3 regions of the Pantoea sp. Ae19-2 genome follow, and region 3 is predicted to be linked to each of the others. Evidence: predicted binding sites of a transcription regulator. Region 3 holds the regulator's gene; each other region holds the start of a gene.

Evidence for each region. Region 3 encodes PurR, which represses purine synthesis genes. Its sites were predicted from a motif close to CANGCAAACGTTTGCNTG; they were not measured.
Region 1: serA (phosphoglycerate dehydrogenase) is a predicted target of PurR. The motif match lies at 2,620-2,637, and genes of this name have one in related genera.
Region 2: purE (5-(carboxyamino)imidazole ribonucleotide mutase) is a predicted target of PurR. The motif match lies at 2,928-2,945, and genes of this name have one in related genera.

What each region holds. Positions count from the first base shown of each region.
Region 1 covers NZ_JBCHWE010000001.1:213,574-218,116, reverse strand. Annotated here, with positions in the region: gene zapA (cell division protein ZapA) at 33-362, shown strand; RNA gene ssrS (6S RNA) at 402-585, shown strand; gene AAIE03_RS01035 (5-formyltetrahydrofolate cyclo-ligase) at 663-1,259, shown strand; gene serA (phosphoglycerate dehydrogenase) at 1,302-2,540, opposite strand; gene rpiA (ribose-5-phosphate isomerase RpiA) at 2,820-3,479, opposite strand; gene AAIE03_RS01020 (LysR family transcriptional regulator ArgP) at 3,661-4,543, shown strand, end outside.
Region 2 covers NZ_JBCHWE010000001.1:2,716,526-2,721,068, reverse strand. Annotated here, with positions in the region: gene ybbP (putative ABC transporter permease subunit YbbP) at 1-1,231, shown strand, start outside; gene purK (5-(carboxyamino)imidazole ribonucleotide synthase) at 1,275-2,339, opposite strand; gene purE (5-(carboxyamino)imidazole ribonucleotide mutase) at 2,336-2,845, opposite strand; gene AAIE03_RS12635 (DUF2254 domain-containing protein) at 3,113-4,435, shown strand; gene lpxH (UDP-2,3-diacylglucosamine diphosphatase) at 4,411-4,543, opposite strand, start outside.
Region 3 covers NZ_JBCHWE010000001.1:1,946,888-1,951,430, reverse strand. Annotated here, with positions in the region: gene punC (purine nucleoside transporter PunC) at 74-1,276, opposite strand; gene punR (DNA-binding transcriptional activator PunR) at 1,385-2,290, shown strand; gene purR (HTH-type transcriptional repressor PurR) at 2,287-3,312, opposite strand; gene cydH (cytochrome bd-I oxidase subunit CydH) at 3,593-3,682, shown strand; gene AAIE03_RS08955 (C40 family peptidase) at 3,747-4,543, opposite strand, start outside.

The DNA.
Region 1 (4,543 bases), 1.7 Mb from region 3:
TGGCGAGCCAGGTAATCAGTCAGGAAGGTGGCATGTCTGCACAACCGGTAGATTTACAAATTTTTGGTCGTTCTTTGAGAGTGAATTGTCCGCCTGAACAGCAAGATGCGCTGAACGCGGCAGCAGAAGATCTCAATCAACGGTTGCAAGATTTAAAAGTTCGCACTAGAGTCACAAATACAGAGCAACTGGTGTTCATTGCCGCGTTAAACATTTGCCATGAACTGGCACAAGAGAAAGGTAAGACGCGTGACTATGCTGCTAACATGGAACAACGAATCCGTATGTTACAGCAGACCATTGAACAGGCTTTAGTTGAGCAAGGTCGCATAACCGACCGCCAGGATGCGAAGTTCGAATAACACTTCATGGTCAGTGTGCTACACTAACGGTGAAGTCAATTTTCTCTGAGATGTTTGCAAGTGGGCCAGTCCCCTGAGCCGATATTTCATACCAACAGAATGTGACGCTCCGCAACCTGTGAGCATGCTCGGTCCGTCCGAGAAGCCTGATGGTTGCGACGGCATGTTCACCTTGAACCAAGGGTTCAAGGGTTACAGCCTACGGCGGCATCTCGGAGATCTCCTTTCTGGTCGTACTGCATTACCTCCCACCAGGCATGATATAATGCGTCGCTTAAGCGACTTTGTCTGGGGGACACCATGTCAGCACCCTCTTTAGTACTGCGTCAGGACATCCGTCAGCACGTTCGCCACCTACGTCGCGCTCTGAGCGCTGAGCAGCAACATGCGGCAGCCGAACAACTCGCCCAACATGCGATCAACTTTGCACCACTGGCCGATGCCAACAACGTGGCACTGTTTTTGTCTGTTGATGGCGAAATCAATACACGACCGCTTATCGCCAGGCTGTGGCAGCAAAACAAACGGGTTTACCTGCCGGTTCTGCACCCCTTCGCAGCGGGCCATCTGCTTTTTCTGCGCTATACGCCAGAAACACAGTTAATCCAAAATAAACTGCGCATTCCCGAACCCCCACTGGATATCCGCCATCTGATCACGCTGGATGAACTGGACGTAATGATGGTACCGCTGGTGGCGTTTGATCGCGCCGGACAGCGTTTAGGAATGGGGGGCGGCTTCTACGATCGCACCTTACAGAACTGGAAACAGCATGGGTTTTTACCGGTGGGCATCGCTCATGACTGTCAGCGGGTTGACGCGCTGCCTACAGCGGCGTGGGACATTCCTTTGCCGGCCGTGCTGACGCCATCAAAACTGTGGCTATGGGATGAATAAACCCGGGCATGCTTGTGTGCCCGGGTAGGTGACAGCGTGGGATCAATAAAGCAGGCGGGCGCGAATCGTTCCCGGAATCGCCTTCATCAGCTGCAGAGCTTTCTCTGCCAGTTCGTGCTCAGCATCAATGTCGATGACCACATAACCCATCATCGGAGAGGTTTGCAGGTACTGAGCGGCAATGTTGATGCCTTGTTCAGCGAAAATCTGGTTGATCGCGGTGAGAACGCCCGGACGGTTTTCGTGAATATGCAGCAGACGACTGGCGCTAATGCCGTGCATCGGCAATGACACTTCCGGGAAATTGACGGCGGACAGCGTTGAACCGTTATCCGAATATTTCGCCAGCTTGCCCGCGACTTCAATCCCGATATTCTCCTGCGCTTCTTCCGTCGATCCCCCGATGTGCGGCGTCAGGATAACGTTGTCGAATTCGCTCAGTGGGGAAACAAACGGATCGCTGTTGGTCGCCGGCTCTACAGGGAACACATCAATCGCAGCGCCACCAACCTGCTTGCTGGCCAGCGCTTCGCACAGTGCAGGAATATCTACCACGGTGCCGCGTGAGGCGTTTATCAGCAGGCCGCCAGGCTTCATCTGCGCCAGCTCATTGGCAGAAATCATATTTTGCGTAGAGGCGGTTTCCGGGACATGCAGGCTGACAACGTCACTCATATTTAGCAACTGCGTCAGGCTACGAACCTGTGATGCGTTGCCCAACGGCAGCTTGTTTTCGATGTCATAGAAGTAAACGTGCATGCCCAGACTTTCTGCCAGCACGCCCAGTTGCATACCGATATGGCCATAGCCAATGATACCCAGCTTTTTACCGCGCGCTTCAAAAGAGCCCTTGGCGATTTTATTCCAGATACCACGGTGCGCTTTGGCATTCGCTTCCGGAACACCGCGCAGCATCAGCAGCATCTCGCCAATAACCAGCTCGGCCACAGAGCGCGTATTTGAGAAAGGTGCGTTAAAAACCGGGATACCGCGTTTCGCTGCGGCATTTAAATCAACCTGATTCGTTCCGATACAGAAACAGCCCACCGCCACCAGTTTTTCTGCAGCGGCAAAAATCTCTTCGGTCAGTTGGGAACGGGAACGGATACCGATAAAATGCGCATCGCGAGCGGAAGCTTTTAACGCCTCGGCATCCAGTGCGCCTTTGTGGAATTCAATATTGGTGTAACCTGCAGCACGAAGATTTTCCAGCGCGCTCTGATGGACACCTTCCACCAGCAGGAACTTAATTTTGTCTTTTTCCAGTGATACCTTTGCCATTTCCCAACCCTATTCAGAATTCAACGAGGACTGAACGCAGTCAGCCGTCTGTCAAAATATCAAAAAAATCGCCTGCGGCAATACAAACGATTGCCTGACCGCCAGCATGGCAGGGCTCAGAGGACGTACTTTGCCAGACAAAATCGTGGGTTGGCCGCATCGAGAAGAACGAACCCGCTGCCGATGACGGTTATGTGACATAAGTCACCAAATTTCAGTCTGGTGAGAAAAGTTTTTTTAAATCAAAAAAAGCGGGCGCCCTGTTGTGCGCCCGGTGCTTTATTTTTTGAGGGTTTTGACACCGTCAGGTCCGCCAATCAATGCGACATCTGCGCCACGCGTGGCGAACAGCCCCACGGTGACAACGCCAGGCAGGGCATTAATCGTTTTTTCCAGCTCAATGGGATCGAGAATACGCAGATTGTGCACATCAAGAATGATATTACCGTTGTCAGTCACCACATTCTGACGATATTCCGGCAAACCGCCCAGCTTCACCAGTTCACGCGCGACATAGCTTCGCGCCATCGGGATAACTTCAACCGGCAACGGGAAGCGTCCAAGCACGTCCACTTCTTTGGATGCGTCGGCGATACAGATAAACTTTTTGGCGACCGCCGCGACGATTTTCTCGCGAGTTAAGGCAGCACCGCCCCCTTTGATCATCTGCATTTGTGGGTTAATTTCATCGGCACCGTCGACATAGATGGCCAGATCATCAATCTCGTTCAAATCAAACACCTGAATGCCCAGGCTTTTTAGCTTTTGCGTCGACGCTTCGGAACTGGATACGGCCCCCTCAATCTGATGTTTAATGCTGCCGAGCGCATCAATAAAGTGAGCGGCCGTAGAACCCGTACCGACGCCGACGACAGTACCGGGCTGCACATAATCCAGTGCGGCCCAACCAACAGCTTTTTTCAGTTCATCCTGGGTCATGATATGTTTAGAACCTGTGCGATAAGGAAATGCGCGTAGTATAAAGCAAGGCTTGCTGAAAATGCTCGGATGCATTGGGCGGATTTAATGCTTTGGAAGCCAGCCCACAAAAATATCGCTGACATTTCCGTTGGAATATTTGTGGCATAGTAACGTCCATCCTGAAGGAGAGAGAAAAATAATGAAACGCCCGGACTACAGAACGCTTCAGGCGCTGGACGCAGTGATACGTGAACGCGGATTTGAACGTGCCGCACAAAAACTTTGCATTACGCAGTCTGCCGTCTCGCAACGCATTAAACAGTTGGAAAATCTGTTTGGTCAGCCGTTATTAGTTCGTACGGTACCGCCTCGTCCCACTGAACAGGGGCAAAAGCTGCTCGCACTTCTGCACCAGGTTGAGTTACTGGAGGAAGAGTGGCTGGGCGATGAGAACAGCGGCACGACGCCGCTACTGCTGTCGCTGGCGGTCAACGCCGACAGTCTGGCAACGTGGCTGTTACCGGCATTAAAAGACGTACTGGCCGATTCGCCTGTGCGCCTGAACCTTCAGGTTGAGGATGAAACCCGCACTCAAGAGCGTCTGAGACTAGGCGAAGTGGTTGGCGCAGTCAGTATTCAACCGCAGCCGCTACCCAGCTGTCTGGTGGATCAACTGGGTGCGCTGGATTATTTGTTTGTGGCGTCAAAGGATTTTGCAGAGCGCTTTTTCCCCAATGGTGTAACGCGTTCCGCCCTGCTTAAAGCGCCAGCCGTGGCATTTGATCACCTGGATGATATGCATCAGGCCTTTTTGCAGCAGAATTTCGATTTATCACCGGGTAGCGTTCCCTGCCACATCGTCAACTCGTCCGAAGCGTTTGTGCAGATGGCCCGGCAGGGCTCGACCTGCTGTATGATCCCTCATCTGCAGATTGAACGCGAACTGGCGAGTGGCGAGCTAATCGATCTCACGCCGGGGCTGTATCAACGCCGGATGCTTTACTGGCACCGCTTTGCACCTGAAAGCCGCCTGATGCGTCGGGTAACGGATGCGCTGATTGCGCATGGCCATCGGGTGCTAC
Region 2 (4,543 bases), 770 kb from region 3:
GCTGGTGGGCGGCAGTAACATGCTGTGGGCGCTGCTGGCGGGCGTGGTGGTGCTGGCGGGGCTACTGGCGCTGCTTGGCTGGGGCACGTTACTGCTTCTGCGCCGTCTGACAGTGCGAAATCTGGCGCTGCGTCTGGCGATTAATCGGCTACTGCGACAGCCCGCGATGACGCTGAGCCAGCTTGCCGCGTTCTCACTGTCGTTTATGTTGCTGGCCCTGCTGCTGGTGATGCGGGGCGATCTGCTGGATCGCTGGCAGCAGCAGTTACCCGCAGACAGCCCGAACTTTTTCCTGCTTAACATGACGGCCAATCAGGTGCCGCAGGTGCGTGATTTCCTGCAGACGCATCAGATTAAACCAGAAACCTTTTATCCCATCGCACGGATGCGGCTGAGCGAGCTGAACGGCCAAGCCGCCGATCCTGAACGGGATAATGCCCTTAACCGTGAGCTCAACCTGACTTCGCTGGCGGCCCTCCCTGCGCATAATCCGCTGGTGGCGGGCAACTGGCCGCCTGCCGTGGGGGAAGTGTCTATGGAGGCCGAGCTGGCGGAGCGGCTGGGGGTGAAGCTGGGAGACAGCTTAACGTTTGAGGGGGATACGCAACAGTTCAGTGCCAAAATTACCAGTCTGCGCAAGGTTGACTGGGAAAGCCTGAAGCCAAACTTCTTCTTTATCTTTCCACCCGGTGCGCTCGACAGCCAGCCGCTGACCTGGCTCACCAGCTTTCGGCTGGACAATAACCCCACACTGCTGGCGCAGCTAAACCGTGAGTTCCCGACCCTGAGCCTGCTGGATATTGGCAGCATCATGCGTCAGATCGGACAGGTGCTGACCCAGGTCAGCCAGGCCCTGGAGATTATGGTGGTGCTGGTGACCGCCTGTGGCATATTGCTGCTGATGGCCCAGATTCAGGTGGGCATGCGTCAGCGCCGTCAGGAACTGGTGGTGTACCGCACGTTGGGTGCAGGCAAGCGACTGCTGCGGACGACCTTGTGGTGCGAGTTTGCGCTGATTGGCGTGGTGTCTGGCGTTGCGGCCGCAGTGGGGGCTGAAGCGGCGCTCTGGGCGCTGCAGCGTAAAATCTTCGATTTCCCGTGGCAGCCCGATTGGGCCTTGTGGCTGGCGTTACCGTTGTGTGGCGCGTTGTTGTTGTCGCTGTGCGGAGGCTGGCTGGGCGTGCGTTTGCTCAAGGGCAAAGCGCTGTTCAGGACATTCGACGGCGCATAAAAAACGCCGTGCGCGGCAAGGCTGCGCACGGCGTCAGTCCGTCTTAAAGCTTGTCTGTGGCCCAGCGAATACCGCTGGCATATTCAGCCGGCAGCAGGGGCAGAAGCGCATGCAGTGCAGCTTTGAGTCGGGGCTGATCGCTGTCGGTGAGGTTCAGATGGCCCACCTTGCGACCTTGCCGAACCGCTTTGTCATACCAGTGCAGATGGACAAGCGGCTGCTGTAGCCAGTCTGGATTCACATCGGTGCCAATCAGGTTGATCATGACCGAGGGCGCAATGACGACCGGCTGGGGCAACGCCAGCCCCAAAATCGCGCGCAGATGCAGTTCGAACTGGCTAATCGAGGCGCCGTTCTGCGTCCAGTGTCCACTGTTATGCACCCGCGGCGCCAGCTCATTAATCAACAGACCCTGAGGCGTCACAAAACATTCCATCGCCATCACGCCAACGTAGTCAAGCGCGTGAAGGATCGCGCCCAGCATTCCTTCGGCCTGCTGCTGCTGTTCCACATCTGCCTGGGGAAAAGCGACGCTGGTCCGCAGAATGCCTTCTTCGTGCAGATTATGTGTCAGGGGATAAAACACGGTGCTGCCGTCCTGGCCGCGCGCGCCGACCAGCGACACTTCACCTGAAAAGTGAATGCCCTGTTCGACGATACACTCGCCATAGCAGTCGTCGGGTAACGTGGCCGTTTCGCTGGCCCGTAAACGCCACTGACCGCGACCGTCGTAACCCCCGGTGCGGCGTTTAACAATCGCCAGTTCACCCAGCCGAGAGAAAACCGCAGGCCACTCGCTTTTATCCGCCAGCAACTGCCAGGGCGCAGTCGCCAGATTAAGCTCGTCCAGCAGTTGCTTTTGCGTCAGGCGATCGGCCAGACGCGGAAAAATATCGCGGTTCACAAAGGCCGGATGATTCGCCAGCTCGCGCGTCAGAGCGGTTTCGGGCCAACGCTCGATTTCGGCCGTAATCACGCTTTCGGCGATAGGCAGGGCGGCGGGATCGGCATCCAGCCCCACGGGATGAACGGCAATGCCCATCGGCTCGCCCGCCTGGCGCAACATGCGGCCAAGCTGACCGTTACCCAGTACGCAAACCGGCTTCATGCGTCCTCCCGCGGATCCGGATTATCCAGCACTTCATCGGTCTGCGCCTGACGCCAGGCGGCCAGACGAGATGACAGCGCGCTGTCGTGAATCGCCAGAATCTGCGCGGCCAGTAATGCCGCATTGGCGGCACCGGCTTTACCGATTGCCAGCGTGCCGACCGGAATACCACGCGGCATTTGCACAATAGAGTAGAGGCTGTCGACGCCGCTCAGCGCCGCGCTCTGCACCGGCACGCCCAGCACCGGCAGCAGGGTTTTTGCCGCCAGCATGCCAGGCAGGTGCGCCGCGCCACCGGCGCCGGCAATGATGACCTGAAAGCCGTTATCTGCAGCCGTTTCGGCAAAGCTAAACAGCTTGTCTGGGGTACGGTGCGCTGAGACCACTTCCACATGGAAGGGCACGTCCAGGCTGGAGAGGATTTCCGCAGCGAACTGCATGGTGGACCAGTCACTTTTGGAACCCATAACAACAGCGATGCGGGCCGGGGCGGCATTCGACGACATGCGGTCAACTCCTGTGAATGAAAACACACCTGACCAGGCGGACAGGTTTTGAAGGGCAAAGAGAATAGCATGAGAAGGGCGCAAGGAAAACGGTTGCGTCGGGATTACACGTCGCGCTGGCGGGGTTTTATCGACATTCTGTTCTCTGACGTTGACGCGCAAGAAACGCTGAACTTTAGTTAACAGAGTTGCAAGGTGACTGACATGATGAGCCGCGCTGCACCCGGTTGGTAAGGGATGACGTTAACTGACAGAAAGAGGAACAGGATGATTTCACGCTGGCAACTGATTTTCAGACAAGCAGGCAGAAAACTGTGGTTCAGGGCAACTTTATTTGCCCTTGCTGCGGTTGTCAGCGCCCTGGCCTCCATTGTCTTTAAATCTGCAATTCCCCCCTCGGTTTCGGTAAAGGTGGGGGCTGACGCAGTGGACAATATCCTGAATATTCTGGCGTCCAGCATGCTGGCGGTCACCACGTTTTCCTTGAGTACGATGGTAACGGCGTTTGGTTCAGCAACTACCCATGTTACGCCGCGTGCCACGAAACTGGTCGTTGAAGACAGTACAACACAAAATGTTCTCGCGACCTTTATTGGCTCTTTTTTGTTTAGTCTGGTCGGCATCATCGCACTGAATATGGGGGCTTATGGTGAACAGGGGCGAGTGATCCTGTTTGCGGTCACGCTGGTGGTCATTGCATTAATTCTGGTGACGCTTCTGCGCTGGATTCACCATCTCACCTCGCTTGGCAGCGTAGATGAAACGACCTCACGTGTGGAACGCATGGCGCTTGATGTTTTTAGCGCGAGTGCTCAATCCCCTTGTTTCGGCGCCAGGCCCTGGCGGGAAAGCGATCGTCAACCTGCGGGCACGTTTGCTGTTTATTCGGACGCTATTGGCTATGTTCAGCATATTGATATGGACAGGTTACATAAGGCGATGACAGACAGTCCTGTACATGTTTACCTGGTCGCGCAACCCGGATTTTTTGTTCATCCCGCCCGCCCGGTCATGTATGTCACCCACGCCCTGCCTGCGGAGCAACGCAAACTGATGTTGTCTGCCCTGACAATAGCCGCGTCTCGCACTTTCGCCCAGGATCCACGTTTTTGCCTGTGTGTGATGGCAGAAATCGCCTCGCGTGCGCTGTCGCCTGCGACTAATGACCCTGGCACCGCTATCGATGTGATCGGGCGAGCCGTAAGAATACTCTCCTGCTTTGCACGCGAATGTGCGGTGCCAACGGTGATCTATCCCGCCATTCACGTCGCGCCCTTGTCAGTAGACGCATTATTCGATGATTTTTTCTCACCTGTCGCGCGAGACGGCGCGGCGATAAAAGAAGTGCAGTTACGGTTACTTAAGGCGCTGGGCATGTTGTCTGTCGCCTGGCCGGATGCGTACCAGGCTGCAGCGTTGCGTCATGCGCATGAAGCCATGGCATACCTGGCGCGGGAAGCGATCATCCAGACGGACAGAGCACGAATTGAGCGCACATGGCGTGAACAATTTGGTGCAGACTATCCCCATCCCTTCCTGGATGAGAAGCTAAGCGATTCGCCCTGTCAGAAGTCGAAATCGATCAGCTGAATGCCGCTAGCATCGAGTTGAATCATGGATCCCCGACTGTGCCAGGCCCCTAATACGGCACGCTGAGCGTTTACGCCATTCAGCGGCAGATCGTGAATTGCGGGACGG
Region 3 (4,543 bases):
AATCAGGGCCCGGCACAGGAGGCGCTGGCGGGCCCGTCACGTGTTGATCACTCAGACGACAAAAGTCGTTGCCTCAGTTATTATCCTGGCAGGGATGTGCCGTTGAGGCAATATCAGTTTGTGCGCCGGTGCGGCGCTGCATCTGATAGCCTGCCAGCGCCAGTACAATCGTCACCGCCATGATGAGCGTTGTGGTGAACAGCGCCTGGGTCAGGCCCGCCGAGACGGCCAGGCTGGCGACAAAGCACAGGCCCAGCTGCAGCGTGTTCTGCAGGGCGGCGGCTCTGCCGGTCGCATGGGGGAAGGGCAGAAGTGCACTGGATACGACGATGGGATAAATCGCCCCGTTCGCCAGCGCCATGCCGCAAAACGGCACCAGCAAAGCGGTGAGTGAAACCGAGCCTGACAGGGCGACGGCAAACAGGGCCAGTACGCTAAGGCTATAGACGATGAGCAGCCATGGCAGCAACTGCGCCCCTTTGAAACGGTTAAGGAGCGCACGGCAGCCAAAACCGCCGACTAAGAAAGCAATGGTCTGCGGAATATAGCTTAAGCCGATATCAGCAGGCGACAGGCCAATCGCTGCCAGAATAAACGGTGATCCGGTCAACCAGGCAAAAAAGCTGGCCGAGCAGGCAGAATACATCAGGACGTTACCGCTGTAGACGCGTGAACGCAGCAGCGTCATAAAACCGGGCTGTGACGGGGCCGGGCGGCGGGCTGTTTGTACCGATGGCAGGCGCAGCGTAATCAAGATCAGGGCTGCGGCAATCGCGGTCAGAACGACAAAAATTGAGCGCCAGTGAAAATGGCTAATCAGCCAGGCTCCCAGCAGCGGGGCCAGCGCAGGAGACAGCGCGACCAGCGGCATAATAGTGGCAAAGACTTTATTCGCGCGCGACTGAGGATAGCGATCGACCACCAGGGCCTGCCAGCTCACGGCAGCCGCGCACACGCCGATGGCCTGAATGAAGCGCAGCACCAGCATCAGTACGACGTCGTCCACCCACAGCATCCCCGCACAACCCAGCGCAAACAGGCTCAGTCCTGCCAGCAATACCGGTTTGCGGCCAATACGATCTGACAGCGGTCCCCATACCAGCTGACCACAGGCAAAACCCGCCAGGAACAGGCTCATACTGGCGCTGATCATCCCGGCGGAGGTGTTAAAACTTTGCTGCATGGCCCCGAAGGCGGGCAGGTACATATCGGTGGCCAGAAAGCCCAGCATACTGAGCACGGCAAGATAGGGAATGAATCCTTTAGAAGCTGACATCTGATTCTCATTTTTTGCAGGATAAACGCGGGGCAGTGTAAAAGCTGTACTTCATACTGTGAAACGGTAAAATTTGCCTGTTGCTGTTAAAAAATTTAAAGGCAGGATATGTGGTCTGAATATGCGCTTGAAGTGGTTGATGCGGTCGCGCGTGGCGGCAGTTTCAGTGCTGCGGCCCAGGAGTTGCACCGTGTGCCTTCTGCCATCAGCTATACCGTTCGCCAGCTTGAAACCTGGCTGGCGGTACCGCTGTTTGAACGGCAGCACCGGGAGGTTGTTTTGACACCTGCGGGCGAACATTTTGTGCGAGAAGGCCGCAGCGTCATCAAAAAAATGGATGCCACGCGCCGTCAGTGCCAGCAACTGGCCAACGGCTGGCGAGGGCAAATCGCGATTGCGGTGGACTGCATTGTGAAACCGCACCGAACCCGTCAGTTCGTCAGGGATTTCTACCGCCACTTTCCGGATATGGAGCTCCACATCAGTTATGAAGTGTTTAACGGCGTATGGGATGCGCTGGCTGACGGAAGAGTCGAGGTCGCAATAGGCGCGACTCAGGCGATTCCGGTGGGCGGGCGGTTTGCTTTCCGCGATATGGGAACCCTGAACTGGCGCTGCATCGTCGCGCGGGAACATCCGTTAACCCAGGTCGCCCGGCTGGATGATGAGGCGTTGCGCAACTGGCCTTCGCTGGTGCTGGAAGACACCTCGCGTGCGTTACCGCGCCGTATGACCTGGGCTCTGGATAATCAACGCCGACTGGTGGTGCCTGAATGGCAGACCGGGCTGGACTGCGTCCGGTCCGGGCTGTGCGTCGCAATGGTGCCGGGGCACTTAGCCCGCCCGCTACTGGACAGCGGCGAAGTGACCGAACTTAACTTGCCCCAGCCTTTTCCAGAAAGTCCCTGCTGCGTCAGTTGGGCGGAAGATCGCGCATCACCGGCATTGGGCTGGTTGCTCAATTACCTGGGTGATGCGCAAACGCTCAATCAGGAGTGGTTGAGCGAGGATTAGCGACGGTAGTCGCGATAGGGACCGTAGCCTACAGAGCGTCGCTCAATCAGTGTCGGATGCACTTCGATGGTTTGCGACTCTTCACGCTTGCTGGTAATGCGGTCCAGCAGCATCTCCAGAGCCTTCTCCCCCAGTTGCGCTTTTGGCTGGTGCACGGTAGTGAGTGCAGGCGTGAAATAGCGTGCGTTGCGCACATTATCGTAGCCAATCACCGAAATATCCTGCGGGACGCGCAGGCCCATTTCATCGGCGGCACAGATAGCGCCCATGGCCATAATATCGCCACCGCAGAACACCGCGCTTGGGCGCTGCTTCTGCGACAGAATTTGCTGCATAGCCTGATACCCGGATTCAGGCTCGAAATCGCCCTGCACAATCCACTCTGAACGCGGCTGAATACCGGCTTCTTCCAGCGCCTTGAGGAAACCGGCATGACGGCCACCACCGGTGTTACGTTCCATTTGCCCTGGAATGGCGCCGATATCGCGATGCCCGCGTTCGATGAGGTAGCGGCCGGCCAGATAACCGCCCTGAAACGCATTATCCAGCACCGTGTCAGTAAAATCGGCACGGGATTCGCCCCAGTCCATGACCACCATGGGAATATTGCGGTTGGCTTCCAGCATTTGCAGCAAATCATCCGGGTACTCAGAACACATGACCAGCAGCCCATCGACGCGCTTCTGCGCCATCATCGAGAGGTAGGCACGCTGTTTTTGCAGGTCGTTATGCGCGTTGCCTAAAATCAGGGTGTAGCCTTTATCAAAGCAGTGATTCTCCACGGCTTCAATAATTTCAGCGAAATAGGGCGCCTCGCTGGAGGTGGCCAAAAGGCCCAGCGTTTTGGTGTGATTCACCTTCAGGCTGCGTGCTACGGCGCTGGGTGAATAATGTAATTCCCGAATCGCTTCCCAGACCGCTTCGCGGGTATCTTCTGCGACAAAGCGCGTCTTATTGATGACGTGAGAAACGGTTGTGGTAGAGACGCCTGCACGTTTCGCCACATCTTTAATTGTTGCCATGAAAATCGAACTCCCGGGCTTATCTAACCTGTTGATAAGCATGTTGTTAAACGTTTGCGTCAGCGGACGGTTATTTCTGCAAAAAAATCGTTTTTCTGACCGGTTATGGGGCATCGGGGCAGGAAATAACGGTTGAAAAGGGTGCTGACGCAACCGATGTTGCGCGCTGTTGCGCAACAAAGAGGGGATTCTAACAAGGCTGCACGGATAAAACGAGATTTTTACCCACGCGTGTGGGAAAATGCTTAACCCCTACTAAAATTGTGCCTAAGGAGTTGTGATGAGTACCGATCTGAAACTGTCATTGATGACCACGGCGGCTGCACTGTTGATGATTATTGCGTTCAGCTTTACCGCCATTCTGAACTAATAAAAAAGCCGGGAAGGTTTCCCTGTCCCGGCTGCGTTCCGTCGGTATGACGGAGGAGTGACGTTTAGCGAACGGTTTTTGGCGTCATGACGCGACGCGCACCAATATAGTGGCGCTGCCAGTAATCTTCGCTTAACGCACTGATTTGAATGTCCTTTCCGGTACGCGGTGACTGAATAAATTTACCGTTACCCAGGTAAACACCCACGTGGTCGGCCGTGCCACGTCCGTTGATGCGGAAAAACACCAGATCGCCTTTCTCCAGCGCTTCCCGATTCACCGGCGCGGCATCCCGCAGGTGATACATTTCATTTGCAGTACGCGGAATTTTAAATTTCACCACATCTTTGTAGGCGTACCACACCAGGCCGCTGCAGTCGAAACCGGTATGCGGCGATTTTCCGCCCCACTGGTAGCGCTTGCCCAGCTGTCCCATCAGTTTTGCCATCGCCGTTTCACGTGCTTTTTGATAGCGCTGACGGTGTGCGTTGCTCATTTTGATGGTGCCGGTATCCTTGCTGTTCGCTTTCGCCACCTTCACCGCGCGTTGATGACCATAGCGTTTCTTGCTGGTGGCATTGGCCGCCACTTTTTTTGTGAGCTTCTTGTGTGAATCAGTCGCTTTGGTCAGGGTTTTGTGAGAGGCAACCGCGTGAGAGGGATTTTTACTGGTTTTAAGCGTTTTGCTGGATTTCTGCTCTGCGGAGGAACGGCTTTTTTTCGCCGACGCTTTAACCGTGCGTCGCTTGCGCCGCTCATCTTCGCGCGCACTTTTTTTCTCTACCTTATGCAAGCTGGCCTTAACCGGCGCCTGCGGTGATGCAGAGGCGACGTTAAAGAACAGTTGCGCAAAAGCCAGAA